DNA from 4 places in the Bradyrhizobium sp. USDA 4538 genome. Region 3 is predicted to be linked to each of the others. Evidence: predicted binding sites of a transcription regulator. Region 3 holds the regulator's gene; each other region holds the start of a gene.

Region 1 (7,431 bases), 3.5 Mb from region 3:
ACGCCGCCGATATGTACCATCATCCGCGCCGGCCAGCCGCACATCTCGCAGGCCTGGATGCCGCGCTTCAGCGGCTCGAGGCCGTGCTTGAAGATGACGTTTTCCGACATCCGCACCTTGACCCCGATCAGGAAGTCGGGGTTCTCGGCCAGCGCCATCGCGCAGGCTTCGACCTGGGCGTTGTCGATGTTGTAGAGCTCGGCCACCGGGAATGCCGACAGGCCGTTGTTGGCGATGTGGACGAAGGCGTAGATCCGCGCCCGCGATTGCGCGACGATGAAGCGCCGCAGCGCCGCGAGGTTGTTGACGCCGGCGTCGCCCGCCGAGACGACCGTCGTGGTGCCCTGGAATTGCACCAGCTCGTCGGCGGGAATGCCGATCGCCGATCCGTACGGGTAGACGTGGCAGTGCAGATCGACCAGACCCGGCATCACGAGCTTGCCCGACGCGTCAATGGTCCTGGCGGCGCGAGCAGCCGGGATCTCGTCTTCGATCGCCTCGATGATGCCCCAGCGGATGCCGATGTCGCGCTTGCCGCGCAGCGACTGGCTGGGATCGATGACATCGCCGTTCTTGATCACGAGGTCGAACTTGTCGTCCGGCCCCATCGCCGCAGCGGCCGGCCTCGCGATGGCTGCGGCAGCGGCCGATCCCGTCACTTTCAAAAAATCCCGGCGTGAAAATTCGCTCATGGCAACGTCCCCCCGAACATTGATTTTTATGGCGCGATGATGCGTCGGACGCAGCGGTTAGGCAAGGCCGGGAAAGCCGCCCGTGCGCTCGCTCATCGGTTGTGCGCACCAACACGCGACGGCAGCAGCGTTCGAGGCAGTTGCTGAACAAGCGTTCAGAAAACTCCTCTGATTCCTGCGGAACGTTTCAATCTCCGTACGGTTTTCTCTTCGCTTATTTGAGGAGGATGAGATGAAAAAGATTGGCTTTGTTCTCGCGGCGGTTGGTGCGCTTGCGGTGGCCGTTCCGTCGATCGCGAGCGCCGAGACGGTCGTGATCAGACATGGCGGTCATCATCACTGGGACCGCGGCTGGGGCGCACGCGCCGAAATGCGCCATGACCGTGGCTGGCATCGCGGTTGGCATCATGGCTGGCATCACGGCCATGACCGGACGGTGATCATCAAGCGTCATCACTACTAAGGACCGACACAACGGAAAATGGCTCCTCACGGAGCCATTTTCTTTTCTGCTTCCTCAGGGCCAGCGGCCTCAATCCCACGCCGGCGCAAACCCCGGATTGACGCAGCGCATGTCCTTGGGCAGCGCCGCAATCGCCTTGCGGTCCGCGTCGTCGAGCTTGACCTTCAGTGCGTCGAGATTGGCCTTTTGGCTTTCGGCGCGCGAGGCTTTCGGAATGGCCGCCACGCCATCCTGATCGAGCAGCCATTTCAGCGCCACCTGTGCTGCGGTCGCATCATGCTTGCTGCAGATTTTCGCCAGCGTCTCGTCGGTGGCGAAGCGGCCCTGGGCGAGCGGACAATAGGCCACCAGCGGGATCGATTTCGCGGCGAGATATTTGCGCACCGGCGTCTGGTCCAGCATCGCGTGATATTCGATCTGGTTGCAGGCGATCGGCGCCTTGATGTCCTCGACCACGGTCTTGAGCAGCGCGGTGGTGAAATTGGCGACGCCGATCGCGCGGGTCCGGCCTTCCTCCCTCAGCTTCATCAGCGTCTCGAAGATGGCAGGCAGCTTCATGCTCCGCGACGGCCAGTGCACCAGATAGAGATCGACGTGATCGAGCCGCAGCTTCTTCAGGCTGGCGTCGAACGCTGTCCGGATCGCATCCGGCGCCAGGTTCTCGTGCCAGACCTTGGTGGTCACGTGCAGGTCCGTGCGCGCGACATTCGAGGCAGCGATCGCCGCCCCGATCGCCTCTTCATTGCCGTACATCTCGGCTGTGTCGATATGCCGATAGCCGAGCCCAAGCGCGCTCTCGACCGCCGCGCGGCAGGTATCGCCCTGCATGCGGAAGGTGCCGAGCCCGAGCTGCGGAAGGCTGATGCCCTGTGTCTGCAGATTTTCCATGGATAGCTCCTGACGCGTGGGAAGCCGATGCCATCGACGACCTCACGCCAGCAAATCGTTTCGTGGGAATGAAATTGGCAGGACTGCCGACACGCAGTCTGCCCGCAAACCGGCCCCTCGGGCAAGACGCCGGCAATCAAGATGTCGCGACGGATCAGAGACGGCGCTAGATGTGCTGCGCCATGATCTGGCCGGGCCGCGCGTCCGGCCGCGGCTCGATATCGACCGACCAGAGATCGTGGTTGTCGACGTCCTTCAGCGTCACCGTCATCACGCCGGTCTTGCCGTCGATGTCGACGCGGCCGAAGAATTGCAGCCCGAAGCACGGCGCGAGATTGTCGCCCTGTTCGGCCGAGCAGCCCTTCTGGTACATCGCCTTCGGGCCAAACGTGTTGTCGAGTTCGCCCGGCGACCAGGTGCCGGCATGCAGCGGGCCGGAGACGAACTCCCAGAACGGCTCGAACTCCTGGAACACCGCGCGATTCGGATCATAGTGATGCGCGGCGGTGTAGTGCATGTCGGCGGTGAGCCAGACCGTGTTGCGGACCCCGGCGCGCTTCATGAAGGACAACAGATCGGCGATCTCGTGCTCGCGCCGCGCAGGCGGGCCGTCGCCGAGCGCGACCGCATCGAGGCTGACGAGGCCGATCGGCAGATCCGCCGCGATCACCTTCCAGACAGCATCCGACGCCACCAGCTCCCGCTTCAGCCAGGCGAGCTGGCTCTGGCCGAGGATGCAGGCCTGGTCCGGATCGCCCTGCTTATTCCAGCTGGAATCGCGATAGGAACGCATGTCGATGATGAAGACGTCGAGCAGCGGCCCGTAGGGAATCTTGCGGTAGACGCGGCCATCGCGCTCCGGCATCAGCCCCATCGGCATGAATTCGTGGAAGGCGCGGCGTGCCCGTGCCACCAGGCGCGAGCTGCCGTCCGCCTCATAGCCGGTCGCATCGGTGGTGCCGAGCGGCGACCAGTCGTCGGCCACCTCGTGGTCGTCCCACTGCGCGAACATCGGCACCTCGGCGTGGAAGGCGCGGAAATTGTCGTCGAGCCAGTTGTATTTGTAGTTGCCGCGAAACTGATCGAGGCTCTGCGCGACGGCGGATTTCTCCTCGGTGACGATGTTGCGCCAGATCTCACCGTTGGGGAGTTTCTGCTCCGACGGCACCGTGCAATCGGCGTAGATGTGATCGCCGGAATGGATGAAGAAGTCCGGACGCTCGTCCAGCATGGTGCGGTAGCTGCGCAAGCCGCCGCGCGCGGGGTCGATGCCCCAGCCCTGCCCGACGACGTCGCCGGACCAGACGAACGAGACGGGACGCCGGTCGGCCGGCGCGGTTCGGAAATGGCCGACCCGGCTTTCGCCTGATGTGCCGTCGCGGTCCTCGAAGCGCACGCGATAGAACAGGTCCTGGCCCGGCGGCAGGCCGTCGAGCAGCAGCTTGGCGGTGAAGTCGCGCTCGGGCAGCGCATCGGCGGACACGGTGCGCAGGATGCTGGCGAAGCTTTCGACCGCGGCGCATTCGATGTGCATCCGCGCGGCGCGATCGGCGCGCGCCCAGATGACAGCGGAATCGCTTGCCACGTCGCCGGACTGGATGCCCGCAATCGCGGGCCGATCCGCGGTGCGGCTCAGATACGGTCTTGCCAGCGCGCCGAATCCCGCCAGCGCCGCGGTCGACGCCGAGCGCACCAGAAGCTGGCGCCGGGTGAGGCCACGCCGCCTCGCGGAGTTCGCAGTCGGCATCGAATAACCTTCGTCGAATCGCAACGAAGGTTTTGCCTGCGCTCCTTGACTCCGGCCTTACGGTTTCTTGACTCTCCGCCGACGGTTTTGCGACGGCGGGATGACTCGGGGGAGATGGAAATCGGAAAAGTTTGGAGTGCTAAGCACTCAGCCAAATCCGTCATCCTGAGGAGCGCGGAACGCGCGTCTCGAAGGATGAACGGCCCCCGTTCGTGGCCGATTCATCCTTCGAGACGGCCGCTTCGCGGCCTCCTCAGAGTCTGACTCATAAGTCACCCAACCTTAGCTGCAGCCGCGAGTCTGCGGGTCAGGAGCCTGATGTGTGCAATCAGCAGCCAGGCAGCTTCGGTTGCCACCGTCGCCTCGAAGTCCTTGGCGAGGCGGCGGCATCTGCCGAACCAAGCGAATGTGCGTTCAACCACCCACCGCCTCGGCAGAAGCTGGAAGCCTTTGACGCCTTGAGGCCGCTCGACGATCTCGACAGTCCATGGACCGCAGTCTGAGAGCGCGTCGAGGAGTTGATTTCCGCGGTAGATCCGGTCGGCAAAGACGTGGCGCAGCCGGGGGAAGTTCATCCGCACGTTCTTCAGCAGCGGTACGGCGCCATGGCAGTCCTGAACGTTGGCCGGATGAACATGAACCCCGAGGAGGAGGCCATTGGTATCCGTCACGATATGCCGCTTGCGGCCGTAGATGCGCTTGCCTGCATCGTAGCCGCGCGGTCCGCCAGCTTGGGTGGTCGGCGCACTTTGACTGTCGATCACGGCTGCCGTCGGCTTCGGTGTCCGTCCAAGCTTTTTTCGCGCCCGTCGGACAAGCACGCTGACAATCCTCTGCCACCGGCCTGTATCCCGCCATCTATAAAAATAGCCCTGCACCGTCGAATAGGGCGGGAACTCCTGCGGCAACGCCCGCCACTGGCAGCCGGTCGAAACGATATAGAGGATCGCTTCGATCACACGACGCAGCTCCGTCTTACGCGGCCGGCCGCGCCGGTTCGCTCGCGGCAACAGGCGTCTGATCAGCGCCCACTCCGCATCGGTCATATCGCTTGCATAACGCAGATCGTCCCGCCGATATTGCTCCCGAGTGATCTTGGTCCAGGGCATCGTGCTCTCCCTCGAATCTCTGCAAATCCGATGGAATCACACCCCACTGAGATCACTCACTCATTTTTCAGTCAGGCTCTCAGGATGACGGATTTGATATTGGTGCGAACGCGCGCGCAAGTCGGCGTGAGACCGCCGAGCCGCCTCACCGATGCCAGTTGCAGATGCCGCCGGTGCGGCACGGCCAGGTCTGGATCCGTGTGTCGCGGGCCTCCGCATCGAGCGGGTTCGAGTGCCGGCGCGCGAGCTTGGCGCGGGCGGGCACGCGCGCTTCCGCGCGCTTCTTCTCGTGCGGCGCGGTCACCCTGGTGGTCCGCACGGCCTTCTTCGGCGCGACTTTCGGCTCCTCGACCTGCGGCTCGACATTCGCATGCTGATCGGGGCCATGGTCGGTCTTCGCCTCGACCGGAACGGGCTCGAACTGCGCCGGCGGGCCAAGCGGCTTCGGCGACAACACTGCGCGTGAAAGATCGAGGCTGAAGAACTCGCTGGGGCGATACTCGTCAGCCAACGCCACGCCGCCCCAAGCCAGGCACGCGGTACAAACGGTTGCAACAAAAGCGTTTTTCAGGACCATCAAACGGCCTCCTGAAATCACTCGAACAGAACACCCATCATGTAGGAGCCCCGGCCGCGCGAATCCAGCCGCTGGTCGCGAGCAGGGTTACCGGTCAACCAAGGCGTCCGTGGAAAGTTCCCTAGTCGCCACCTGGAGCCCTTTCCGTTCCGATGCTATCGGAACGTGACTCCAGATTCTTGTTCTGACGCGTTTTCTTAACGCGAACCGGTGGCCACTTCGCTCGAAAACGCTCTGCCCTATTCGGCCGCCTGCGCCAGCGGCTGGCCGATCGCGCGCTCCAGCCGCGCGCATTCGGTGCGGTAGCGGGCGACGTTGCCCTCCTTGATGTGGCCATAACCACGCACGAGCTCCGCAGCCTTCGCCAGCGCCACGAGGCGCGGCAAGTCGAGCGGCTTCCTGCCGTCGAGGTGACGCAGGATCATCGCCGAATACTCGACCGGCAATGCGCGCTCCATCTTGCGCTCGGCGGTATAGCCGAAGATGTCGAAGGCGGTACCGCGCAGGCCCTTCAGCCTTGCGAGCATGCCGAACGCCGTGAAGATCCACGGACCGAATTCACGCTTCTGCAGCCGCCCGGTGACGGGATCGCGCTGGGCCAGCAGCGGCGGCGCCAGCAAGACCTTCAAGCCGGAATTGCCTTGGAATTGTTCCCTCAAGGCCTTGCTGAACTCGCCATCGGAATAGAGCCGCGCGACCTCGTATTCGTCCTTGTAGGCCATCAGCTTGAACAAGCCCTTTGCGAAGGCTTCGGTCAGGTCCTGCGAGCCAGGCGCGGCGGCCGCTTCGGCGGTGCGGACGCATGCGACGTCGTCGAGATAGCGCTTGGCGTAGGCCGCATCCTGATAGTCGGTGAGGAATTTGGCGCGGAACGCGATCGCCTCGTCCAGCGTCTTCTTTGCCGGCGCGGCGCCGGCGCTCTTGAAGCGTGCGGCGCTGACCACGCGTTGCAGATCATGCGCGGCGAGCCGGCCCCACGAGAACGCGGTCTTGTTCATCTCGATCGCGGCGCCGTTGAGCTCGATCGCCTTCAGGATCGCTTCCAGCGACAGCGGGATCGCGCCGCGCTGGAACGCGAAGCCGAGCATGAAGGCGTTGGTGGCGATGCTGTCGCCCATCAGCGCCGTGGCAAGCCCGGTGGCGTCGAGGATGTCGAGATCGCCAGGCGTCACCGCGCCGTTCAGCGCATCGCGCATCGAGCTGGCTTCAAAGTCGATATCGGGATCGATCACGAAGCTCGCGGTCGGCAGGAGATCGGCGTTGACGACGGCGCGGGTGACGCCGCGCTCGGCGCGGCTCAGGGCCGGCACGCTGGTGGCGACGACGAGGTCGCAGCCGAGGATCAGGTTGGCATTGCCCGGCGCGATGCGCACCGTGGTCAGCATGTCCGCCGCCGGCGCGAGCCGGACATGGCTCATGACAGCGCCGTTCTTCTGCGACAGGCCGGTGAAGTCGAGCGTCGAGCAGGCGAGCCCCTCGACATGCGCGGCCATGCCGAGCAACGCACCGATGGTGATGACGCCGGTGCCGCCGATGCCGGTGATCAGGATGTTGTAGGGATTGCTCAACGTGGCCACAGGCGGCGTCGGCAGATCGGCGAACAACGCCTTGGGATCGGCGGCGGTGCGATCGGCCTTGCGCAGCTTGGGATCCTGCACCATCACGAAGCTCGGGCAAAAGCCCTCGATGCAGGAGAAATCCTTGTTGCAGTTCGACTGGTCGATGCGGCGCTTGCGGCCAAGCTCGGTCTCCAGCGGCTGCACCGAGACGCAGTTCGACGCCACCGAGCAGTCGCCGCAACCCTCGCAGACGCGCTCGTTGATGAAGACGCGCTTGGCCGGATCGGGGAACAGCCCGCGCTTGCGGCGGCGGCGCTTCTCGGCGGCACAGGTCTGGTCGTAGATCAGGACGGTGAGGCCCTCGATCTCGCGCAGGGTGCGCTGCACGGCATCGAG
Region 2 (7,431 bases), 3.7 Mb from region 3:
GGCCCAGGTCTTGGCTTCCAGCCCCTTCTTCAGCATCGCGCCGAACGGATGCGGGAACACCAGATTGGTGAAATCGACCACCAGCGCGCGCTGCGGCGTCGGGTTGAGCGCGAAGCCGAGGTCGATCTTGTTGGCCTGCAGATCGAGGATTGAATTGCCGTAGGTCGACTCGACATATTCCAGCTTGACGTCGAGCAGTTTGGCCAGATCGTTGGCCATCTCGATCGAGAAGCCGGACCAGGTGCCCGAGGCAAGGTCCTTGTTGAAATAGGGCAGCTCGCCCGGCAGCACCGCGATCCGCAGCACCTTGTTGGCCCGGATGCGATCCAGCGTGTTGTCGGCCGGCGTCTGCGCCGAGGCCGGCGTTGCCATCGCGGCCGCGAGCGCCGCGCCGCCGCCGATCCCGAGCGCATAGCGCAGCGCGTCGCGGCGATCTTCGGAGATTTTGATGTCGTCGGATTGAGTCAAGCGGGCCTCCCTGCACCAGATCGGGGGAAGCCTAGCGTCGGTACCCGGTGCCAGCAAGTGCGCGCGTCTGCACCATTGGTAGGCAAGGCGAGGGCGCGGTCGCCTACGTGCCGGACTTCACCTCTCCCGCTTGTGGGGGAGGTCGAATAAGCCGCGAACCGCGCCCTTAGGGGTTAGCAACGATAGGTCATGTTCGCCCCTGTGACCGAAGAAAAGAAAACGGCGGGGAAGCTCAGTTCGGCTACCCAATCGAGCACTTGGTTGTCTGTCTGGGTTTCTGGGCTTGAAAGGTGTGGAAATTGAAAAAGCACCGTCCCGTGAATGTCCAAAAGAACGAGACGATCGATAACCCAAACATCACCGTCGTCGGTCGAGAAAAATTTTGCCAGCAATTCTGCTGTTCCGTCAGAACGAAGCCTGAGAGTGGGGCCGTTGTTCAGGGTGCCGTTCAAGAAGCCGGACAGCTTGCAATCGCCGTAACGAATAGGCGCGCTCCAACTAAGGTCAAGGGTTTGGATAGCATGTGTCGCAACACCCTTATAGCTTTCTGGCTGGTCGGTCGCCGAGCTTTTGCTTTCAAGATGTTCTTTCAACATAGCGTACGCCTCCTTCTAGCCCGCGAATTGCGAGCAACCTCTGGTTTAAAGGGAGGGCGCAAAAGGACCAGTGAGCTGCCTCACAATCTGCAATCGCGATTTAGTGATCCTCCCCCGTAAGCGGGGGAGGACAGAGCGTGCTCGTGCCCAGAATCAATATCGTCCCGGCACGTACATCTCCTGCGGGATCGGGCCGCGGTGATAGTCCGGGTTGCGCACCCGCGGCGGCAGCACCACCGGCTGGTGGGTGACCGCCTGATAGGGGATCTGGCTCAAGAGATGCGAGATGCAGTTGAGCCGGGCGCGCTTCTTGTCGACTGCATCGACGATCCACCACGGCGAGTCCTGCAGGTGCGTGCGTTCCAGCATCGTTTCCTTGGCCTTGGTGTAGAGCTCCCAGCGGGTCCGCGCCTCGACGTCCATCGGGCTCAGCTTCCACTGCTTCAGCGGATCCTGGATCCGCATCGAGAAGCGGAACGCCTGTTCCTCGTCGGTGATCGAGAACCAGTATTTCAGGAGGACGGTGCCGGAGCGGATCAGCATGCGCTCGAATTCCGGCACCGAGTTGAAGAATTCCTCATACTGCTCGTCGCTGCAGAACCCCATCACCTTCTCGACGCCGGCGCGGTTGTACCAGCTGCGGTCGAACAGCACGATCTCGCCGCCGGCCGGCAGATGCGAGACATAGCGCTGGAAGTACCATTGCGTGCGCTCGCGCTCGTTCGGCGCCGGCAGCGCCGCGATCCGGCAGACCCGCGGGTTGAGCCGCTGGGTGATGCGCTTGATCACGCCGCCCTTGCCGGCGGAATCGCGGCCCTCGAACAGCACGACGACCTTCTTCTTCTCGTGCTGCACCCAATCCTGCAGCTTGACCAGTTCGCCCTGCAGCCGCAGCAATTCGCGGAAATAGAACTTGCGGTCGATCGACGGCCTGCCGGCGGCGCCGTCATGGTCGAGCTCGTCGAGCCTCATGTCGTCGAGCTCGAGCTCGAGTTCCTCGTCGAGGCTGTCGGCCATCTCCTGATGGATGCGGGCGCGCAAGGCTTCATCCCGCAAGGCTTCGTCCCGCAAGGCTTCATCCCGGGAGGCTTCGTCGGTGAGGGCTGAGGTCGTCATGAAGGTCCGTCTTTCAGTGTGTTAGATGGATCGGACGGCAGCATTGACGGGCGATGTTACCCCTCTATGACAATGCCGTGACCGCTGTTTCACGCCGCCGGGCGGACTGTGCTAACAAGCCGACAAAACCAAAAAGGGAGATGTGCCGATGATTTCGCTCACGCCAAAAGACGTCCTGCCGGAGGACGGCACCGCCGGCACGCTGGTCGGGCGGGTCTGGTTGCCGCAGGCCGGCGGGCCGGCCGTCGTCGCGGTGCGGGCAGACGGTGTGTTCGATGTCACGGCGCGGTTCCCGACGGTGAGCGCGCTCTGCGAGGAAAGCGATCCCGCGGCCGCGCTGCGCGCCACGGGCGGCGAGCGGATCGGCGATTTCGAGGCGATCCTCGCCAACACCCCGCCCGACGGCCGCGACAAGGCCAGGCCGCATCTGCTGGCGCCGGTCGATCTCCAGGTGCTGAAGGCCGCCGGCGTCACCTTCGCGATCTCGATGCTGGAGCGCGTGATCGAGGAGCGGGCGCGCGGCAATCCGTCCTCGGCGGACGCGATCCGCAAGGAAGTGGTGCGCCTGGTCGGCGACGATCTCTCCAAGCTGAAGCCCGGCTCCGAGCAGGCGATGAAACTGAAGCAGGTGCTGATCGATCAGAATGCCTGGAGCCAGTATCTCGAGGTCGGCATCGGTCCCGACGCCGAAGTGTTCACCAAGGCGCCGACGCTGTCCTCGGTCGGATCAGGCATGGATGCCGGGCTGCATCCGAAGTCGACCTGGAATAATCCGGAGCCGGAGGTCGTGCTTGTTGTCTCCGCCGCCGGCAAGATCGTCGGCGCCGCGCTGGGCAACGACGTCAATCTGCGCGACTTCGAGGGGCGCTCGGCGCTGTTGCTGTCGAAGGCCAAGGACAACAACGCTTCCTGCGCGATCGGCCCGCTGCTCCGGCTATTCGACCAGACCTTCTCGCTCGACGATGTCAGGAAGATGGATGTCGGCCTGACCGTGACTGGCGCAGACGGCTTCGTGCTCGAGGGCCATTCCTCGATCAGCAAGATCAGCCGCGACCCGACCGATCTGGTCGCCCAGACCATCGGCCCCGTGCATCAATATCCTGATGGATTTGCGCTGTTCCTCGGCACGATGTTCGCGCCGGTCAAGGATCGCGATGCCAAGGGCGAGGGCTTTACCCACAAGCGCGACGACATCGTGACCATCGCCGCACCGCAGCTCGGCAAGCTGGTCAACCGGATGCGCAATAGCGACGAATGCGAGCCCTGGACCTTCGGCGTCGGTGCGCTGATGAAGAACCTCGCACAGCGCAAGGTGCTGTGAGGATCAGGACGGGGCGGCGAGTCCACACCTCGGCCGCTTCGTCGGCCGTGTGCGGCCTGTCGCGTGGCGGCAGGTCGGCGCCGGGTTGCGCCGACAATCCGGTGACGTTCAGCCGCCTCTCGCAGCGCGTTGAACGACGACGATGGTGACTGTGCCGAAGCGGCGGCGTTGCCGAACATGTTCAGAAACCTGCGCGGCAGATCGACCGTGTGGCGCAACTTGCGCGCGCTAAAACACGCGGAATTTGCCGCTTTTTCCTAGCTTTATGTGAACCAGTTCATCCTCGTTCGCGCCGGTCCGCTCCAGCATATTGGCTCGACGCGAACAGAAGGAATCGCGGACATGAGCGAGCAGCCATCAAACGGAATGCCCGATTGGCTCACCACCGATATGCTGGTCATTGCCGTCTCACTGGCCATCATCGTGATTGGGATATGGATCGCGCCGTAGCCTGGTTGTCGCGGCGAGGCCGTCCAGCCGGGCAGGGCGCCAGCGGCAATCACTGAGTTGCCCGACGGCGCAAGCCTCTTTTGCAAAACGGAACGAGATGCAAAGCTCGGACGATTCACACACTCAGTGTCGTCCCTGCGAAAGCAGGGACCCATAACCCCAAATACAAATTGTTAAGCGATGCTGCAACGGCGAGTCCCTCTCACAACAACTGCTGCGGCGTATGGGTCCCGGCCTTCGCCGGGACGACACTGTGGGGTTGGCGTCATTCGAGTGACCAACCAACGCCCTCACACCGGCAACGCCGTCGAATACTTCACCTGGCTCAGCGCAAAGCTCGACTCGATGGAGGCGATGCCGTCGAGCCGGGTCAGCTTGTTCTTCAGGAATGCCTCGTAGGAGGAAAGGTCGGCGGCGACGACGCGCAGCAGATAGTCGCGGTTGCCGGTCATCAGGTAGCATTCGAGCACCTCGTCCCATTTCGAGATCGCGCGCGCGAAGCGGTTGAGGTCTTCCTCCTTCTGCCGCGCCAGCTTGATCGAGATGAAGACGGAGACGTGCAGCCCGATCGACTTCTGGTCGACGGTTGCGATGTAGCGAGAGATCACGCCGCGCTCCTCGAGCAGCTTGACCCGGCGGTGGCAAGGCGACACCGACAACCCGACCTTGTCGGCGAGTTCCTGCATGGTCATGCGGCTGTCGGTCTGGAGCAGACTCAGGATCTTGCGGTCGATGGCATCGAGGGCAGGCATTGGGATGAACTCGTCAGTTGAAGTTGGATCGTGGGAATTTATCCCAATTTTTCCTGTGCTGTCGCGTGGAATTGAGATTTTCGCCGACGCCTGCGGCAGTAACATTCCGGCGTATCGCCCGGAGCATTGCCATGGGAATCGCGCCTGAACGCCTCGACATGCTGTCCGCCCTGGCCCGCAAGGTGCTGTGGCTGTCCTCGTGGACCATCCATCACGCCAATCACGTGCGGCCCTCTACCGACGGGTTGAAGGTCGGCGGCCACCAGGCCTCGTCGGCCTCGCTCGCCAACATCATGTCGGCGCTTTATTTCTCGGTGTTGCGCCCGCAGGACCGCGTCGCGGTGAAGCCGCATGCGAGCCCGGTGTTCCACGCCATCCAGTATCTGTTCGGCCACCAGACCCGCGACAAGCTGGAGAATTTTCGCGGCTACAAGGGCGCGCAGTCCTACCCCTCGCGCACCAAGGACAGCGACGACGTCGACTTCTCGACCGGCTCGGTCGGCCTCGGCGTCGCGCAGACGCTGTTCGCCTCGCTGGTGCAGGATTACGTCAAGGCGCACGGCTGGCTGCAGGACCGGCCTGAGGGCCGCATGATCGCGCTGGTCGGCGACGCCGAGATGGACGAGGGCAACATCTTCGAGGCGTTGCTCGAAGGCTGGAAGCACGGCCTGCGCAACACCTGGTGGGTGGTCGACTACAACAGGCAGTCGCTCGACGCCGTGGTGCGCGAGGGGCTGTGGGCCAAGTTCGAGACCATGTTCCGCAACTTCGGCTGGGACGTGGTGATCGTGAAGTACGGCAAGCTGATGCTCGAGGCGTTCGCCGAGCCCGGCGGCGAGGCGCTGCGGCGCTGGATCGACAACTGCCCGAACCAGATGTACGCCGCGCTCTGCTTTCAGGGCGGCGCCGCGTTCCGCAAGCATCTGCGCGACGACATTGGCGACCAGGGTGAGGTGTCGGCGCTGATCGAGCGCCGCAGCGATGACGAGTTGCTGGCGCTGATGTCGAACCTCGGCGGCCACGATATGGCGAGCATGATCGAGGCCTTCGAGGCGATCGACCATGATCGGCCGGTCTGCTTCATCGCCTATACCATCAAGGGTGTCGGCCTGCCGATGCAGGGCCACAAGGACAACCACGCCGGCCTGATGACGGTCGCCCAGATGGAGAAGTGGCGCGCCGCGCAGAATATCCGCCCCGGCCACGAGTGGGACAAGTTCGAGGGCCTTTCGCAGGAGCCTGCGAAGCTCGAGGCCTTCCTGGCCGAGGCGCCGTTCAACCGCGAGGGGCGCCGCCGCCTGTCGGCGCCAGAAATCGACGTGCCGGAACGGCTGGCCTTCAAGGCCTCGGCGCAGATGTCGACGCAACAGGGTTTTGGTCTCGTGCTGCACGAACTGGCGCGCGGCGATAGCGAACTCGCCTCGCGCATCGTCACCGCATCGCCCGATGTCACCGTGTCGACCAATCTCGGCGCCTGGGTCAACCGCCGCGGCCTGTTCGCGAAGGCGGAGAACCACGACTTGTTCCGGCAGGAGAAGATCCCGTCCGCCTACACCTGGGAATATTCGCCGAAGGGACAGCACCTCGAGCTCGGCATCGCCGAGATGAATCTGTTCATCATGCTGTCGGCGCTCGGCCTGTCGCACCAGATCAACGGCGCGCGGCTGTTGCCGGTCGGCACGCTGTACGATCCCTTCATCGAACGCGGCCTCGATGCGCTGAACTATGCCTGCTACCAGGATGCCCGCTTCATGGTGGCGGCGACGCCGTCGGGCATCTCGCTGGCGCCGGAAGGCGGCGCGCATCAGTCGATCAAGACGCCCTTGATCGGGATCGGGCAGGACGGGCTCGCCTCGTTCGATCCGGCCTTCGTCGATGAACTTGCCGTGATCATGGGCTGGGGCTTTGGCCACATGCAGCGCGAGGGTGCCGAGGGTGGTTCGGTTTACTTGCGACTCTCGACCCGTACGCTGGAGCAGCCGCAACGGATCATGACCCCGGACCTGCAGCGCGACATCACCGACGGCGCCTATTGGATGCGCAAGCCGGGCCCGAACTGCGACATCGTCATTGCGTATACCGGCACCGTCGCGCCGGAGGCGATCGAGGCGGTCGGCCTGATCGGCGAGAGCCACCGCGACGTCGGTCTGCTGGCGGTCACCTCCGCCGACCGGCTCTACGCGGGTTGGTCCGCCGCGCGGAATTTGCGCCGCGACCGCCGCGGCGCGCAGCATTTGAGTCATATCGAGCGCATGCTGGCGCCGCTCGGCCGCGACTGCGGCATTGTGACCGTGATCGACGGCCATCCGGCAACGCTCGGCTGGCTCGGCAGCGTGCGCGGCCACCGTGTCGAGGCGCTCGGTGTCGAGCATTTCGGCCAGACCGGCACGATCAGCGACCTCTACCGCCACTACGGCATCGACGCCAACGCCATCATCGACGCGGCGGAAAGCGTCTCGGTCGGCGCCCCGGTGCGGCATCGCAAGATGGCGGTGTAGCATCACCGGAAGGGGAGTGCGAAGGAGCCTTGCCACACGTGCGGCTCGGCCCTTATATCTCGCGGACGCGCACGAGCCGCGTCCCGCATATGGCGGGTTCAATTCGCCGGGCTTTCGTGCAAGGATGCCTGCCGAACGCTTTCGTTCCCCATTCCATACGCCCCGTACAAGAGGTTTCCGATGGTCAATCGCATGCAATTCTACATCGACGGCGCCTGGGTCGATCCCGT
Region 3 (7,431 bases):
CCGGATCGGTGCCGAGCATGATCGGCGCGCCGGTCGCCTTGATCCAGTCGCGCATCGGCTTTTTCGGCGAGAGCTCCGGCGGGGTCGCGACATTGAGCTGGAACTTGAATCGCTCTGCGGCATGCGCCCAGGAGGCCAGCACGTTGTTGTCGTCGCCGGTCCAGGCCACGGTCTTGCCCTCGATCGAGCCGCGGTTTTCCTCATAGGTCATGAGGTCGGCCATCACCTGGCAGGGATGCGAACGCCGGGTCAGGCCGTTGATGACGGGAACGGTAGCGTGCGCCGCGAGCTCGAGCAGCGCGTCATGGTTGAGGATGCGGATCATGATCGCATCGACATAGCGCGACAGCACGCGCGCGGTGTCGGCGATGGTCTCGCCGCGGCCGAGCTGCATCTCGGCGCCGGTCAGCATGATGGATTCACCGCCGAGCTGGCGCATGCCGACGTCGAACGACACCCTTGTGCGGGTCGACGGGCGCTCGAAGATCATCGCCAGCGTCTTGCCTTCGAGCGGCTTCCTGCCCTTCTCATGCGCCTTCAGCTTCGCCTTCATGGCGGCTCCGGCGGACAGCATGTTGCGCAGCTCGCCGAGCGGCAGCTCGTTGATATCGAGGAAGTGACGGACCGGCTTGCTCATTATCCAGCCGCCTTCTTCGGCTGCGCCGCCGACAGCACAGAGCAGGCGCGCTCGAGCGCGATGATCGACTGGTCGATCTCGGGCTCGGTCACGATCAGCGGCGCCAGGAACCGCACCACATTGTCGCCGGCGCCGACAGTGAGCAGCTTCTCGTTGCGCAGCGCTGCGATCAGGTCGCCCGACGGCACCACCGCCTTGACGCCGATCAACAGGCCCTCGCCGCGCACCTCCGACAGCACGCCGGGATAGCGGTCGACGACGGAAGCGAGCTTCTGCTTGAGCAGCAGCGACATCTTCTGCACATGCTCGAAGAAGCCAGGTTTCAGCATGACGTCGAGCACGGCATTGGCGGCGGCGACCGCGAGCGGATTGCCGCCGAAGGTCGAGCCGTGCGAGCCGGGCGCCATGCCGGCCGCAGCCTGCGCGGTCGCCAGCACCGCGCCGATCGGAAAACCGCCGCCGAGCGCCTTGGCCAGCGACATCACGTCCGGCGTGACGCCGGTGCGCTTGTAGGCGAACAGCTCGCCGGTGCGGCCCATGCCGGTCTGCACCTCGTCGAAGGCGAGCAGCAGGCCGTGCTCGTCACACAGCGCGCGCAGTGCCTTGAAGAACGCCTGCGGCGCCGAGCGCACGCCGCCCTCGCCCTGCACCGGCTCGATCAGGATGCCGGCGGTGTGCGGGCCGATCGCCTTCTTCACCGCCTCGATGTCGCCATGCGGCACCTGGTCGAAGCCGTCCATCGGCGGGCCGAAGCCTTCGAGATATTTCGCCGAGCCTGTCGCCGCCAGCGTGCCCAGCGTGCGGCCGTGGAAGGCGCCCTCGAAGGTGATGATGCGGTAGCGCTCGCCATGGCCCTTGGAGAAGTGATAGTGGCGGACCAGCTTGATCACGCCCTCCATCGCTTCGGCGCCGGAATTGCAGAAGAACACGAAGTCGGCAAAGCTCTGCTCGCACAGCCGTGCGGCAAGCACCTCGCCGTCCGGGCTCTTGAACAGGTTCGACATGTGCCAGAGCTTGGTCGCCTGTTCCTGCAGCGCCTTGACCAGATGCGGATGCGCGTGCCCGAGCGCGTTGACCGCGACGCCCGAGGTGAAATCGAGATAGCGGTCGCCGTTGGTTGCGATCAGCCAGGCGCCCTCGCCGCGCTCGAAGCCGAGATCGACCCTGGCGAAGACGGGGAGCAGATGCGACGTGGCAGCGTTGGTCATGGCGATCACTGACGGTTTTTAAGCCGACAATTGCCGCTGCGCCTTGACGCCAGCGCAGCAACGGCCAGCTTCGGAAAACAAAACGGCCGCCTTTGCGGGCGGCACGTGGCGGGCATTCTATGCTGCGGTCGGTAAGTGTCAATCGCCACGAAGTGGCCTTCCTGCAATGCGAAACGAGCGCAATCTGGAGCATTCCGGTGCGGTGGAAAAGCCTCATGGCAATGCTTAACTGTGTGGGAACATGTGGACGCACGGCCGCGGACTCTTGCGCCAGAGTCACGCCATATTGTAGCGTTTGGCCTGTCGGGTACGACATCTCGTGCGGCGGTACTGGACCCTCTAAGTAGCCTTTGTGTCTCGCGTAAACGTTCGGGCGCAACACCGTGCCCGGCGAGGGCTAAGGGATTCTGGCCGCAGGGATATTTGTCCAGATTGGCTCGCAGCGCCGCTCCAATGATTGGCCGGCGCTACGCGAAGGGAAGAATGCGATGACTGTATTGACCTGGTCCGACGATCGCGTCGAGCAGCTGAAGAAACTCTGGGAGTCCGGCCTGTCGGCCAGCCAGATCGCGGCGGAACTTGGCAATGTGACGCGAAACGCCGTGATCGGCAAAGTGCATCGGCTCGGCCTCTCCGGCCGCGCCAAGGCACCCTCCACGGCCGCGCCGCGGCAGCGCAAGGCTCGCCCGGCCCAGCACATGATGCGGGTGGCGCGTCCGGTCTCTCGCGGCAACACCGCGCTGGCGCACGCCTTCGAGGTCGAGATGGAGCCCGATCCGATCTCCTACGACAATGTGGTGCCGATGAGCCAGCGGCTCTCGCTGCTGGAGCTCAACGAGGCCACCTGTCATTGGCCGGTCGGCGATCCCTCGAGCCCGGAATTCTTCTTCTGCGGCGGCAAGGCGCTCGCCGGCCTGCCCTATTGCGCGCATCACTCGCGCGTCGCCTACCAGCCCGCCGCCGATCGCCGCCGGCCGTCGGCGAAACCGCAGATCAAGTGAGCACTCGGGAAAACGACGGAAGACCTCAAAAACAAATCCCCGCGAAAGCGGGGATTTTTTTGTGTGATGCGTAGCCCATTACATCACCGGCGTCGTCCCGGCGAAAGCCGGGACCCATAACCACTAATGCGTGTTGTTAGAAAGCCGTCTGGCCGCGTGCCGATTGCACTGGCCGCGGCGTATGGGTCCTGGCTTTCGCCCATAGGCGCTAAAATAGGATTTGCGCCTTGGATTCGCTTGTGATTCCAAGATGGAATGGCACACGAATCGCTTGTGAACAAAGATTGGGCGCGCGTTGTCGCCCGACTTGGCGGAGCCGAGGCTCTGAACATTAGCGCGCGCAAGACGAAGGCGTTTGTCCGTCCGCGGGAGATCAGCAATGCGGTCGACTTGCTGCGCCTGATCTTGGCTTATTGCCTTGGTGAGAAAGGGCTGCGGTTGACGGCGGCATGGGCCACGTCGGTTGGGCTTGTCGATATCTCCAACGTGGCTCTGTTGTATCGCTTACGTCAGTGCGGAGATTGGCTGGCAATCTTGGTCGAGCAGGCGCTTGCCGCCGCGGCGCCGAAGGCGAGCCGCGGTCGTCTGATCCGTATTGTTGACGCCACGACGGTCCCCAAGGCTGGGACGAGCGGCAGGAACAAGAACGCAGTGTGGCGTATCCATAGCGCGTTCGATCTTCCGCAGGAGCGCTTTGGTCACTTCGAACTGACCGATCAGCGAGCGGGCGAGACGCTGGATCGGATACCGGCGGTTGCCGGTGAGATCCGTCTTGCCGATCGCGCCTATCTGCAACCGGAGCGCATGGCGCATCTCGTCGATGCCGATGCGGACTTCGTGATCCGGGCCGGCTGGAAGAGCGCGCGCTGGCTCGATGCCGAAGGTAATCTTGTTGACCTCACTGCCGAACTGCGCAACGCCTCGGCGCGTGGCCTGATCGATCGGCCGATTTGGATAAAGCGCAAGTCAGGTGCGCCGCCGCTCGCAGTGCGTCTGGTTGCCGCGAAGAAGCCGGCGCAAGCTGCTGCGGCTGCGCGACGCAAGGCGCGCCGGACTGCACAAAAGGGAGGTCATCAGCTCTCCAGGCAAACACTTGACGCCGCAGATTGGGTGATCCTGGTGACCTCACTCAGGCCAGAGGACTTCACGACTGCAGATATCCTCGCCCTCTATCGGCTGCGATGGCGCATTGAGCTCGGCTTCAAGCGGCTGAAAAGCCTGATTGGCCTGAAGGGACCTCCCGGAACCGACGAGCGGTCCGCCAGACCCCATATCCTCGCTCATCTGCTGATCATTCTATTGCTCGAGCCGCTCGTCGACGAACTCGAAGACTCTCCCCGCTTGGCCGACGCCGCCTGACCCACCCAGTGACGTGGCGTCTGCTGCGCCAGCTCGTAGCTTCGCTACGGCAAGCGATCATTCCACAGCCCGCAATCGCTCTACTCTGCAGAGCCAGTCACGCTCTCCGGCGACATCTACGCGAGCCACCCAGACATAAGCGCCACTATCAGACTATGATCAAACTATCTTAGCGCCTATGGGCTTGCGCCGGGACGACGCCGTGTTGCGGTTTATGAATGCCGCATGGCCGTTACGGCTGTGGCTCGGCCTTGGCAAAGCGGTCGTCGAGCGCGTAGCCGGCGCCGCGCACGGTGCGGATCGGATCCTGCTCGCGGCCCGGATTGAGCAGCTTGCGCAGGCGGCCGATATGCACGTCGACGGTGCGCTCATCGATGTAGATGTCGCGGCCCCAGACGCTGTCGAGCAGTTGCTCGCGGCTGAACACGCGGCCGGGATGCTCGAGGAAGAATTCGAGCAGGCGATACTCGGTCGGCCCGAGATCGATCGGACGGCCCGAGCGCGCCACGCGGCGCTTCTCGCGGTCGAGCTCGATGTCGCCATAGGTCAGCACGGTCGCAAGCCGCTCCGGGCTGGCGCGGCGCAAGAGGCCCTTCACCCGCGCCAGCAGCTCCGGCACCGAGAACGGCTTGACGATGTAATCGTCCGCGCCGGTGGCAAGCCCGCGCACGCGCTCGCTTTCCTCGCCGCGCGCGGTCAGCATGATGATCGGAAGCTGCTTGGTCTCGGGCCGCGCCCGCAGGCGGCGGCACAGTTCGATGCCGGACAGGCCCGGCAGCATCCAGTCCAGCACCACGAGGTCGGGAACGCGCTCCTTCAGCCGTGTATCCGCATCGTCGCCGCGCCCCACCGTCTCGACATCGTAGCCTTCCGCATCGAGATTGTAGCGCAACAGCGTCGTCAGCGCTTCCTCGTCTTCGACTACCAGAATGCGTGCGCTCATCGGTCTAAGTTCTTTCTCTGTGGTGATCCGTTGCCCAGACGCAAACCGAAACGCTTACTTCCTTGAGCATAGTCCCCGCGGAAACGATTTGTCGCGAGGATCATCCAGTTTCGCTCTTGCCGGTTCCGTGCTTGCCGATCATGCCTCAGTTGCCCGGCACCGTGGTGGCAAAAGTGGTCATGTCCCCCTTCGGGCGCTTGTCGGTGATCTGCTGGCCCTCGATCATGTAGAACACGGTCTCGGCGATATTGGTGGCGTGATCGCCGATCCGCTCGATGTTCTTGGCGCAGAACATCAGATGGATGCAGAACGAGATGTTGCGCGGATCTTCCATCATGTAGGTGAGCAGTTCGCGGAACAGCGAGGTGCAGATCGCATCGACCTCCTCGTCGCCCTTCCAGACGTTCATCGCCGCCGGCAGGTCGTGCGCGGCATAGGCGTCGAGCACCGACTTGACCTGCGACAGCACGAGGTCGGTCATGTGCTCGAGGCCGCGGATCAGCTTCAGCGGCTGGAAATCGCTCTCCAGCGCCGCGACGCGCTTGCCCATGTTCTTGGCGAGGTCGCCGATCCGCTCGAGATCGGTGGCGACGCGCATCGCGCTGACGATCTCACGCAGGTCGATCGCCATCGGCTGGCGGCGCGCGATCGTCAGCACCGCGCGCTCTTCGATGTTGCGCTGCAGATTGTCGATCTCGATGTCGGCGGCGACCACGCGCTTGCCGAGCGCGACGTCGCGACGGATCAGCGCGTCGACCGACTCGGTAATCATTCGTTCGACCAGGCCGCCCATCTCGGCGACCAGGCGGGTCAACTCCTGCAGGTCGCTGTCGAATGCCTTGGCGGTATGTTCAGAAGCCATCGCTTGTCTCCCTCAACCATGATCCCGGGGATCATGGCTTCGTGTCCTGAATTTTAGCATGACCTGATCGGAAAACCGGTTTCCACTTTTCCGGATCATGCGCCGGTCAACCGAACCGGCCGGTGATGTAGTCCTGGGTGCGCCGATCGCTCGGTGAGGTGAAGATCTTGTTGGTGTCGTCGAACTCGATCAGCTCGCCGAGATACATGAAGGCGGTCTTGTCGGAGACGCGCGCCGCCTGCTGCATGTTGTGGGTGACGATCGCGATCGTGTAGTCCTCGGAGAGCTCCTGGATCAGTTCCTCGACCTTGGCGGTCGAGATCGGGTCGAGCGCCGAGCACGGCTCGTCGAACAGGATCACCTCGGGGCGCACCGCCACGGTGCGCGCGATGCACAGGCGCTGCTGCTGGCCGCCGGAGAGCGACAGGCCGGAGGCGTTCAGCTTGTCCTTGACCTCGTTCCACAGCGCGCCGCCGCGCAGCGCCTTCTCGACCCGGTCGTCCATCTCGGACTTCGAGATCTTCTCGTAGAGGCGGATGCCGAAGGCGATGTTCTCGTAGATCGTCATCGGGAACGGCGTCGGCTTCTGGAACACCATGCCGACCCGCGCGCGCAGCAAGTTGAGGTCGAGCTTGGGGTCGAGAATGTTGGTCTGGTCCAGCATCAGCTGGCCGACCGCGCGCTGGCCCGGATACAGGTCGTACATCCGGTTGAAGATGCGCAGCAGGGTCGACTTGCCGCAGCCGGACGGGCCGATGAACGCCGTGACGCGGTTGGTGCCGAGCGTCAGGTTGATGTTCTTCAGCGCGTGGTGCTCGCCGTAATAGAAGTTGAGGTTGCGCACCGTGACTTTCGGCGGCGCTTCCGGCAGCGGAACCTGGGGAATGTGGCCTGCGGCAGTCGTGGAGACGGAAAGCTCGGTCATTTTGCGGCCCTTTCGGCACCAAGGATACGCGCGCCGATATTCAACGCGAGCACGGTGAATGTGATGAGCAGCGCGCCGCTCCACGCCAGCTCTTTCCAGTAGGCGTAGGGGCTCTGCACGAAGTTGTTGATGGTCACTGGCAGGTTGGCCATCGTCTTGGTCAGATCCAGGCTGAAGAACTGGTTCGACAGCGCGGTGAACAGCAGCGGCGCGGTCTCGCCGGCGACGCGGGCGGTCGCCAGCAGCACACCGGTGATCAGACCCGATCGCGCGGCACGATAAGCGATCCGCTTGATCACCAGCGAACGCGGCAGGCCGAGCGCGGAGGCGGCCTCGCGCAGCGGATTGGGCACCAAGAGCAGCATGTCCTCGGTGGTACGCAGCACGACCGGGATCACGATCACCGCGAGCGCAAGACTGCCTGCGATCGCTGAGAAGCCGCGCATCGGCACCACCACCGCACCATAGATGAACAGGCCGATGATGATCGAGGGCG
Region 4 (7,431 bases), 3.5 Mb from region 3:
GAAGACGTCGGGGTACTTCGCGCGCAGTTCCGCGGTGTCCGGCCTCGGCATCTGGCTCATCGACGGGTCTCCTTGCCGAACAGCCGGCCGCGCAGCCAGCCGGTCGAGATGTCGATGATGAAGACGGTGACGATGATGGTGATGAGGATGGCGCTGACGTCGGAATAGTAGAACTTGCGGATCGCGACCACCAGCTCCTGGCCGATGCCGCCGGCGCCGACGAAGCCCATCACCGACGCCTCGCGGACGTTGATCTCGAAGCGCAGCAGCGCATAGCTGGCATAGCCGGCCGAGACCTGCGGCAGCACGGCAAAGCGCATGCAGGACAGCCAGCTCGCGCCGGTGGAGCGGATGCCCTCGACCGGCTTCATGTCGGCATTCTCGACGATCTCGGCGAACAGCTTGCCGAGCGCCCCGGTGGTGTGGATCGCGATCGCCAGCACGCCGGCCATCGGCCCGAGGCCGAACGCGATCACGAAGATCAGCGCGAACACGATGCCGGGGACGGTGCGCGCGAATTCCAGCAGGCGGCGGATCGTGAAACGTACCCATGGGCCCGGCGACGTATTCTGGGCCGCGAAGAAATTGAGCGCGAAGGCGAGCACCGCACCCGTCAGCGTGCCGACATAGCTGATCAGGATCGTCTCGCCGAGCATCTTCAGCCACTTATGCCAACCCCAGAACCATTCGGCGGGATCGGTCCAGACCCGCGCGCCGGAATCCAGCGTCAGGATGCGATCGAAATAGCTGACGAAATTGCCGAAATAGGTGAACAGCGTGCGCAGGTTCACTTCCGCGCCGAACGCCGCGATCACCAGCACCGCACAGAATGCCGCCGTTGCCAGCGCGGCCTTCAACCGCTTGCGTGCGACGGACTTGCGGTAGGCGTCCTCCAGCGTCGCCAGTTGCTGCGCTGGAAGAATGGATACGGCGGTCGCCATCGACGCGTGCCAGTCCGGTTCGGAGTTGAGTGGAGAGAAAGGGCCGGGCTATACGCCCGACCCTCGTGACGTCAGGCGTGCGATCAGCTCGCCTTCTTTCGCAAACCGTCGACGAACTTGATCAGCTCGATGGTGCCGTCCCAATCCTTGGTGGTGGCGGGATGGAAGCCCTTCTTCTGACCGTCGGACAGACGGTCGAAGGCGGCCTTGTCCTTGGTCGGGGCGTCGAAGAAGGCCTTTGCGATCGCGGCCTTCAGGTCCTCCGGAAGATCGGTGTTGTACGCATAGGGGCCGTTGATGATCAGCGCCGACTTGTGGATGATGCGGAAATCATCCTTCTTCATCGCCGAGCCGTCGGCATTCTTCAGCATGCCCTTGGTCAGCATCTGGGCGAGCGTGGAATCGTCCTCGTTGGTCCACTGGTTAGCGGCCACATCAACGGTTCCCTGCGACAGCGCCAGGACGGCGTTCTCGTGGCTGCCGGTGAACACGACCTTGCCGAAAAAGCCTTCGGCGTTCGCGATGCCCATCTTGTTCAGTTCGAAGCGCGGCACGTTGTTGCCGGACGTCGAGTTCGGATCGACCAGGCCGAGATTCTTGCCCTTCAGGTCCTCGACGGTCTTGTACGGGCTCGACGCCTTGACGAAGAACACCGAGTAATAGCCGGTCGAACCGTCGGCGTTCATATCGTTGGCGAACGCGTCGGTCTTGACGCCGGTCAAGCGCGCGCGAGAGAACGAGGCCGAGCCGTAGCTGGCGATCTGGATGTTGCCGGCGCGCTGGCCTTCGATGACGGCCGCGTAGTCGTTGGCGATGCGCAGTGTGACCTTCACGCCGAGCTCCTTCGACAGATACGCCACGAACGGCGTCCAGCGCTCGGTGACGCCGGAGGCGTTCTCGGCCGGCACCACCGCGAAGGTGAGCTCCGGATACTTTGCCTTCCAGTCCTGCGCGGAGGCCGAACCGGCAAATGCCAGCGCGGCGGCGCCAGCCAGAATGATGCGACGAGTGAACATGACTACCCCTCTTTTGTTGTAGTTGCACCTGTTGGCCGGGCAAAATGCCCGGCCTCCCAGATTGAAAAATGCGCGACGCTCAGGCCGCGGCTGCGGTGCCGAGTGCCGGCGCAGTTGCACCGTCGGGCGCGGGCAGCGGTGCTGCGCCGATGACGTCATTGGCCTCGAGGTCATAGAGCTCGCGGGCGATATGGTCGGTGAGCGCCGCGGGGGCGCCATCGAACACCACGCGACCTGCGGCCATGCCGACCAGGCGGTCGCAATAGGTCCGCGCCAGGTCGAGCGAGTGCAGATTGCAAAGCACCGTGATGCCGAAATGCTTGTTGATGCGCAGCAGCGCGTCCATCACGATCTTGGTGTTGCGCGGATCGAGCGAGGCGATCGGCTCGTCGGCGAGAATGATGTCGGGCTCCTGCACCAGCGCGCGGGCGATCGCGACGCGTTGCTGCTGGCCGCCGGAGAGCTGGTCGGCGCGCTGTGCCGCCAGCTGGGCGATGTCGAATTGCTCGAGCGCCGACAGTGCGAGCGCCCTGTCCTGCTCCGGCCAGACCTGCGCCAGCGAGCGCCATGACGGAATCTGGGCCAGTCGGCCCATCAGCACGTTGGTCAGCACATCAAGGCGGCCGACCAGATTGAACTGCTGGAAGATCATCGCCGAGCGCGCGCGCCACCGCCGCAGTTCCTTGCCGCGCAACGCGGTGACGTCGGTGCCTTCGAACAGGATACGGCCGGAGGTCGGATCGGCGAGACGGTTGATCATCCGCAGCAGCGTCGACTTGCCGGCACCGGAGCGGCCGATCACGCCGACAAAGCTGCCGGGCGCGATCGAAAAGGACGCGTTGTCGACTGCGGCTTTCGTGCCGAAACGGCACGTCAAACCTTCCACCACCAGCATGTAATGCTCCAACCGCGCCTCGTTGGGCCATCGCTATCCCCGGCGTTTTACAGTTATGTGACGACAGCGCTGCGGTGCGGCGATCGTCCACACCCCTCCCTTGTCGCTCCCTTGCCGTCATCGCAACGTCATGATGTTGTCATCAAGCATCCCGATGACGAGCGCGCATCCCCCGGAAGCCCAAGATTCTTGAAGATTTGCGGAGGCCCTGATGGCCGGAAAAACACTCTCGGTTGTGCCGACCGTCGACCCGACCGCGTCGGTCCGTGAGAGCAGGCTCGGCAAATATACCGAGGTCGGCGCGCGCACGATCCTGCTCGAAGTCAGCATGGATGACTATTCCTACGTCGTGAACGACAGCCAGATCACCTACACCTCGATCGGCAAGTTTTGCTCGATCGCGGCGATGACCCGCATCAACCCCGGCAACCACCCGATGCATCGCGCGACTCAAGCGCATTTCACCTACCGCGCCAGCGCGTATTTCCCCGGAGAGAGCGACGACACCGACTTCTTCAACTGGCGACGTGCGCATCACGTGCATATCGGCCATGACGTCTGGATCGGGCACGGTGCGATCCTGTTACCAGGACGGAACATCGGAACCGGCGCTGTCGTCGCTGCCGGCGCGATCGTGACCAAGGACGTTCCCGCATACACCATCGTTGCCGGTAATCCGGCGCGGCCCGTGAAGCGGCGCTTCTCCGAGACGATCGCCGACCGCCTCGCCGCGCTCGCATGGTGGGACTGGGATCACGAGACGCTCCGCCGCGTCCTGCCCGACTTTCGCAAGCTCGCGGTCGAGGAATTCCTCGACAAGTACGAGGCCGAGGCCGTATCCCAATCACAGAACAAACAACGGAGCGCCGCATCGTGACGGACATTTTCATCGAGGGCGGGCGCACGCTGGTTGACGGCGCCTTGGTCGAGACCTCGCTGCGGACCGCTGGTCGCGACATCGGCGCGCTCGACGCCGAGCAGGGTCGCGCCGCGCTTCACATCGATGCCAGTGGCCTGCTGGTGCTGCCCGGCATCATCGACCTGCACGGCGATGCGTTCGAGCGGCAGATGATGCCGCGCCCCGGCGTCGACTTCCCGACCGACGTGGCGCTGATCGACAGCGACCGGCAGGCGATCGCCAACGGCATCACCACCGTGTTCCACGGCACGACCTGGTCGTGGGAGCCCGGCCTGCGCAGCGCGGAGAATGCGCGCAAGCTACTCGATGCGATCGAGGCGCTGCGGCCGCAGCTCGCCGCCGACACCCGCCTCCACCTGCGTCACGAGACCCACAATCTCGAGGCCGAGGCCGAGATCATTCAATGGCTCGGTGAAGGCCGCATCGATCTGTTCGCCTTCAACGACCATAGCAACGTCAAGCCGAAGAAGCGCAACCAGCTGGCCGAGCGCTCCGGGCTCTCCGTCGAGGCCGTCAACGACATGCTCGACCGGATCGTGGCGCGCCGCCCCGAGGTGCCCGCCTCGATCGCGCGACTGGCCGCCGCCGCGCGCGCGGCCGATATCCGCATGCTGTCGCACGACGACAACAGCCCGGCGATGCGCCAGGAGTTTCGCGCGCTGGGCGCCACGATCGCCGAATTCCCTGTCAACGAGGAGACCGCGCGCGACGCTGCGGCGGCGGACGACTTCATCGTGTTCGGCGCGCCCAATGTGGTGCGCGGCGGCAGCCATACCGGCTGGACCAAGGCATCCGACATGATCGCACAGGGCCTCTGCTCGGTGCTGGCGTCGGACTATTACTATCCGGCGCAGCTGCTCGCGGCGTTCCGCCTCGTCGCCGATGGCATCCTGCCGCTCGCCAGGGCCTGGGACCTGATCTCGTCGGCGCCGGCCCGCGCGGCCGGGCTCGCCGATCGCGGCGTGCTCGCCGCGGGCCGCCGTGCCGACATCATCGTCGTCGACGACAAGGCGCCGCTGCGGCCGCGCATTATCGCCGTAATAGCGGCCGGACGGCTGGTGCATCTGGCGGACGCGAGCTGCCTCGTTCATTCACTCGCGCCGCGCAAGACGGTTGCGGCGGCGTAGCCCAGTCCCATGGCCAGCACTCCGCGCTACGCGATCTATTATGCGCCGTCACCCGACAGCGTCCTGCACCACTTCGGTTCGACACTGCTCGGTTACGATGCGGTGTCGGGCGACGACCTGCCGTTTCCCGAGGGCGTCACGCCGGACTGGCGCGAGATCACCGAAGATCCGCGCAAGTATGGATTCCACGCCACGCTGAAAGCGCCCACCGCGCTCGCCGACGGTCGAAGCGAGGCCGAGCTTCTCGATGCCTGTGCCGCCTTCGCCGGCCGCGCGCGGCGCATTCCGGTGATCGAACCGGTGGTCGATGCGATCAGCGGCTTCATCGCGGTGATCCCGGCCAACCGCTCGGACGACCTGCAGCAGCTTGCCGCCGATTGCGTCACCGAATTCGACGCGTTCCGCGCGCCGCTGACGCCGGAAGATCGCGCGCGCCGCAGGCCAGAGAAACTCACCGCGCGGCAGTGCGACTATCTCGACCGCTGGGGCTATCCCTACGTCATGGAGGAGTTCCGCTTCCACATGACGCTGACAGGGCGGCTGAGCGACGAGCGGCGCGGCCCGATCGTGGCGCAGCTGCGCATACGGTTCGCGGCGGTCGACCTCACGCGGCTCGCAATCGACCGCATCGCGCTGTTCAAGCAGACCGACAGCGGATCGCGCTTCCGCATCATCGGCAGCTGGCCATTGCGAGCTGATCGGGATTAGGCCTCACACACCGGTGTCGTCCCGGCGAAAGCCGGGACCCATAACCACCGTCGGTAGTTGTTCAAGCGAGCTGCGGTCCCAGCATCGTCCCACAACCAACATTCGTGGTTATGGGTCCCGGCTTTCGCCGGGACGACGTGGGATGGATATCGCTATTCGTCGATCCGGGTGCGGGCGATGATCTCGGCGGCGCCCTTCTCCAGCAGCTCCATGCCCACGGCGCGGCCGAGTTCGCACGGCCGATCCGCCGGTCCGCGCCGCGTCACCTCGATGAAGCCGGCGCCGGCCTCGTCGAGCACGGAGGCGCGCAGCGTCATCTCGGCTCCCGCGAGCGTGGCGTGGCCCGCGATCGGCGAATTGCAATGACCGTTGAGCACCCACAGCACCTCGCGCTCGGCCTCGGCCGCAAGCCGCGACGGCACGTTGTCGATCCCGGCAAGCCGCGCACGCGTCGCCCAGTCGGTCTCGACGCATTCCACCGCGACAATGCCCTGGCCGACCGCCGGCAGCATCTCGCCGACCGAGAAATCATGCGCGATGCGCGCGGTCATGCCGATGCGCTCCAGGCCCGAGCGCGCCATCACCAGCGCATCCGCCGGCCCCACGTCGCCGCCACCGGGCAGCCGCTGCTTGTCGCCGCGATCGAGCTTGGCCACGCGCGTGTCGGCGGCGCCGCGATAATGGATCACGGTCGCTTCCGGAAACAGCCGGCGCAGATAGGCGGCGCGGCGCACGGCGTTGGTGCCGATCATGAAACCCCTGCCGCGCGCAGCGCGGAGGGTGTCGAGCGACAGGCCGGGACGCAGCACGAGGCTGTCATTGGCGGCATCGCGCGCCAGCATCGCGGCGATGACGAGACCCGGCGTCTCCTCGTTGCCCGGCACGTCCTTCAGCGAATGCATCGCCGCCTGCAACGTGCCGGCACGCATGGCTTCGCGGATCTCGGCGACGAAGGCGCCGCCCTTGCCGCCATGGCGCAACAGCTTGCTGGTCTGGTCCTGGTCGCCGCGGGTCTCGAACTTGACGATGTCGACGGCAAGGTCCGGCGCCGAAGCGCGCAGCAGGCGCGCGACCTCATCCGTCTGCGCGAGCGCCATCGCGCTCTTGCGCGTCCCAATCCGCAAAACCTGTCCCGACACGAAAGCTCCGCTGCGCGTGATCATCAACGGCTGGGGATTAGAACAAAAAGCCAGTCAAAACAACGGTTTTTGCCTCTCTTTGGCGATGCTCAGACGAGCACCTCGACAAGCTCCACCCCGGCCGCGCGCATCGCCGCGGTGGCGACGGCAAGCGAACCGCCGAGATCGATGGCGCGGCAGCCCGCCAGCACCACCGTGGTCTCGAAACCGAGCCGGCGCGCATCGAGCGCCGAATACTGCACGCAATAGTCCGTGGCGAGCCCCGCCATCACGATGCGCTTGAGGCCGCGCTCGCGCAGATAGCCGGCGAGCCCGGTCGGCGTCTTGCGGTCGTTCTCGAAGAACGCCGAATAGGAATCGATCGCGGACCGGAAGCCCTTGCGGATCACGAGCTCGGCCCGCTCGGTGGCGAGGTCGGGATGGAACGCGGCGCCCACGCTGCCCTGGACGCAATGATCCGGCCACAGCGTCTGCGGCCCATACGGCATGGCGATCTCGGAGAACGGCGCCGCGCCCGGATGCGAGGTCGCAAACGAGCTGTGGCCCGCCGGATGCCAGTCCTGGGTCAGCACGACATGGTCGAAGCGGCCGGCCAGCCGGTTGACCACCGGCACGACGGCATCGCCGTCCGCGACCGCCAGCGCGCCGCCGGGGCAGAAATCGTTCTGCACGTCGATGACCAGCAA

The links. Region 3 encodes PhoB, which activates phosphate uptake and scavenging genes when phosphate is short. Its sites were predicted from a motif close to TGTCATNNANCTGTCAT; they were not measured.
Region 1: the regulator PhoB is predicted to act here: its motif matches at 3,880-3,896, upstream of J2R78_RS04555 (alkaline phosphatase).
Region 2: the regulator PhoB is predicted to act here: its motif matches at 2,236-2,252, upstream of ppk2 (polyphosphate kinase 2).
Region 4: the regulator PhoB is predicted to act here: its motif matches at 2,979-2,995, upstream of phnC (phosphonate ABC transporter ATP-binding protein).

What each region holds. Positions count from the first base shown of each region.
Region 1 covers NZ_JALJZE010000001.1:1,041,427-1,048,857, forward strand. Annotated here, with positions in the region: gene J2R78_RS04540 (amidohydrolase family protein) at 1-692, opposite strand, end outside; gene J2R78_RS04545 (hypothetical protein) at 925-1,155, shown strand; gene J2R78_RS04550 (aldo/keto reductase) at 1,225-2,043, opposite strand; gene J2R78_RS04555 (alkaline phosphatase) at 2,210-3,790, opposite strand; gene J2R78_RS04560 (IS5 family transposase) at 4,063-4,899, opposite strand; gene J2R78_RS04565 (hypothetical protein) at 5,045-5,476, opposite strand; gene J2R78_RS04570 (indolepyruvate ferredoxin oxidoreductase family protein) at 5,716-7,431, opposite strand, start outside.
Region 2 covers NZ_JALJZE010000001.1:777,449-784,879, reverse strand. Annotated here, with positions in the region: gene J2R78_RS03405 (transporter substrate-binding domain-containing protein) at 1-468, opposite strand, end outside; gene J2R78_RS03400 (DUF6294 family protein) at 642-1,064, opposite strand; gene ppk2 (polyphosphate kinase 2) at 1,218-2,081, opposite strand; gene J2R78_RS03390 (fumarylacetoacetate hydrolase family protein) at 2,329-3,501, shown strand; gene J2R78_RS03385 (Lrp/AsnC family transcriptional regulator) at 4,242-4,703, opposite strand; gene J2R78_RS03380 (transketolase) at 4,835-7,201, shown strand; gene J2R78_RS03375 (aldehyde dehydrogenase family protein) at 7,382-7,431, shown strand, end outside.
Region 3 covers NZ_JALJZE010000001.1:4,526,785-4,534,215, reverse strand. Annotated here, with positions in the region: gene argF (ornithine carbamoyltransferase) at 1-637, opposite strand, end outside; gene J2R78_RS20400 (aspartate aminotransferase family protein) at 637-1,845, opposite strand; gene J2R78_RS20395 (GcrA family cell cycle regulator) at 2,334-2,846, shown strand; gene J2R78_RS20390 (IS4 family transposase) at 3,120-4,205, shown strand; gene phoB (phosphate regulon transcriptional regulator PhoB) at 4,438-5,148, opposite strand; gene phoU (phosphate signaling complex protein PhoU) at 5,294-6,010, opposite strand; gene pstB (phosphate ABC transporter ATP-binding protein PstB) at 6,117-6,935, opposite strand; gene pstA (phosphate ABC transporter permease PstA) at 6,932-7,431, opposite strand, start outside.
Region 4 covers NZ_JALJZE010000001.1:1,069,617-1,077,047, forward strand. Annotated here, with positions in the region: gene phnE (phosphonate ABC transporter, permease protein PhnE) at 1-60, opposite strand, end outside; gene phnE (phosphonate ABC transporter, permease protein PhnE) at 57-941, opposite strand; gene phnD (phosphonate ABC transporter substrate-binding protein) at 1,025-1,957, opposite strand; gene phnC (phosphonate ABC transporter ATP-binding protein) at 2,037-2,852, opposite strand; gene J2R78_RS04685 (chloramphenicol acetyltransferase) at 3,064-3,729, shown strand; gene J2R78_RS04690 (alpha-D-ribose 1-methylphosphonate 5-triphosphate diphosphatase) at 3,726-4,898, shown strand; gene J2R78_RS04695 (DUF1045 domain-containing protein) at 4,908-5,606, shown strand; gene hemC (hydroxymethylbilane synthase) at 5,759-6,769, opposite strand; gene pncA (bifunctional nicotinamidase/pyrazinamidase) at 6,835-7,431, opposite strand, start outside.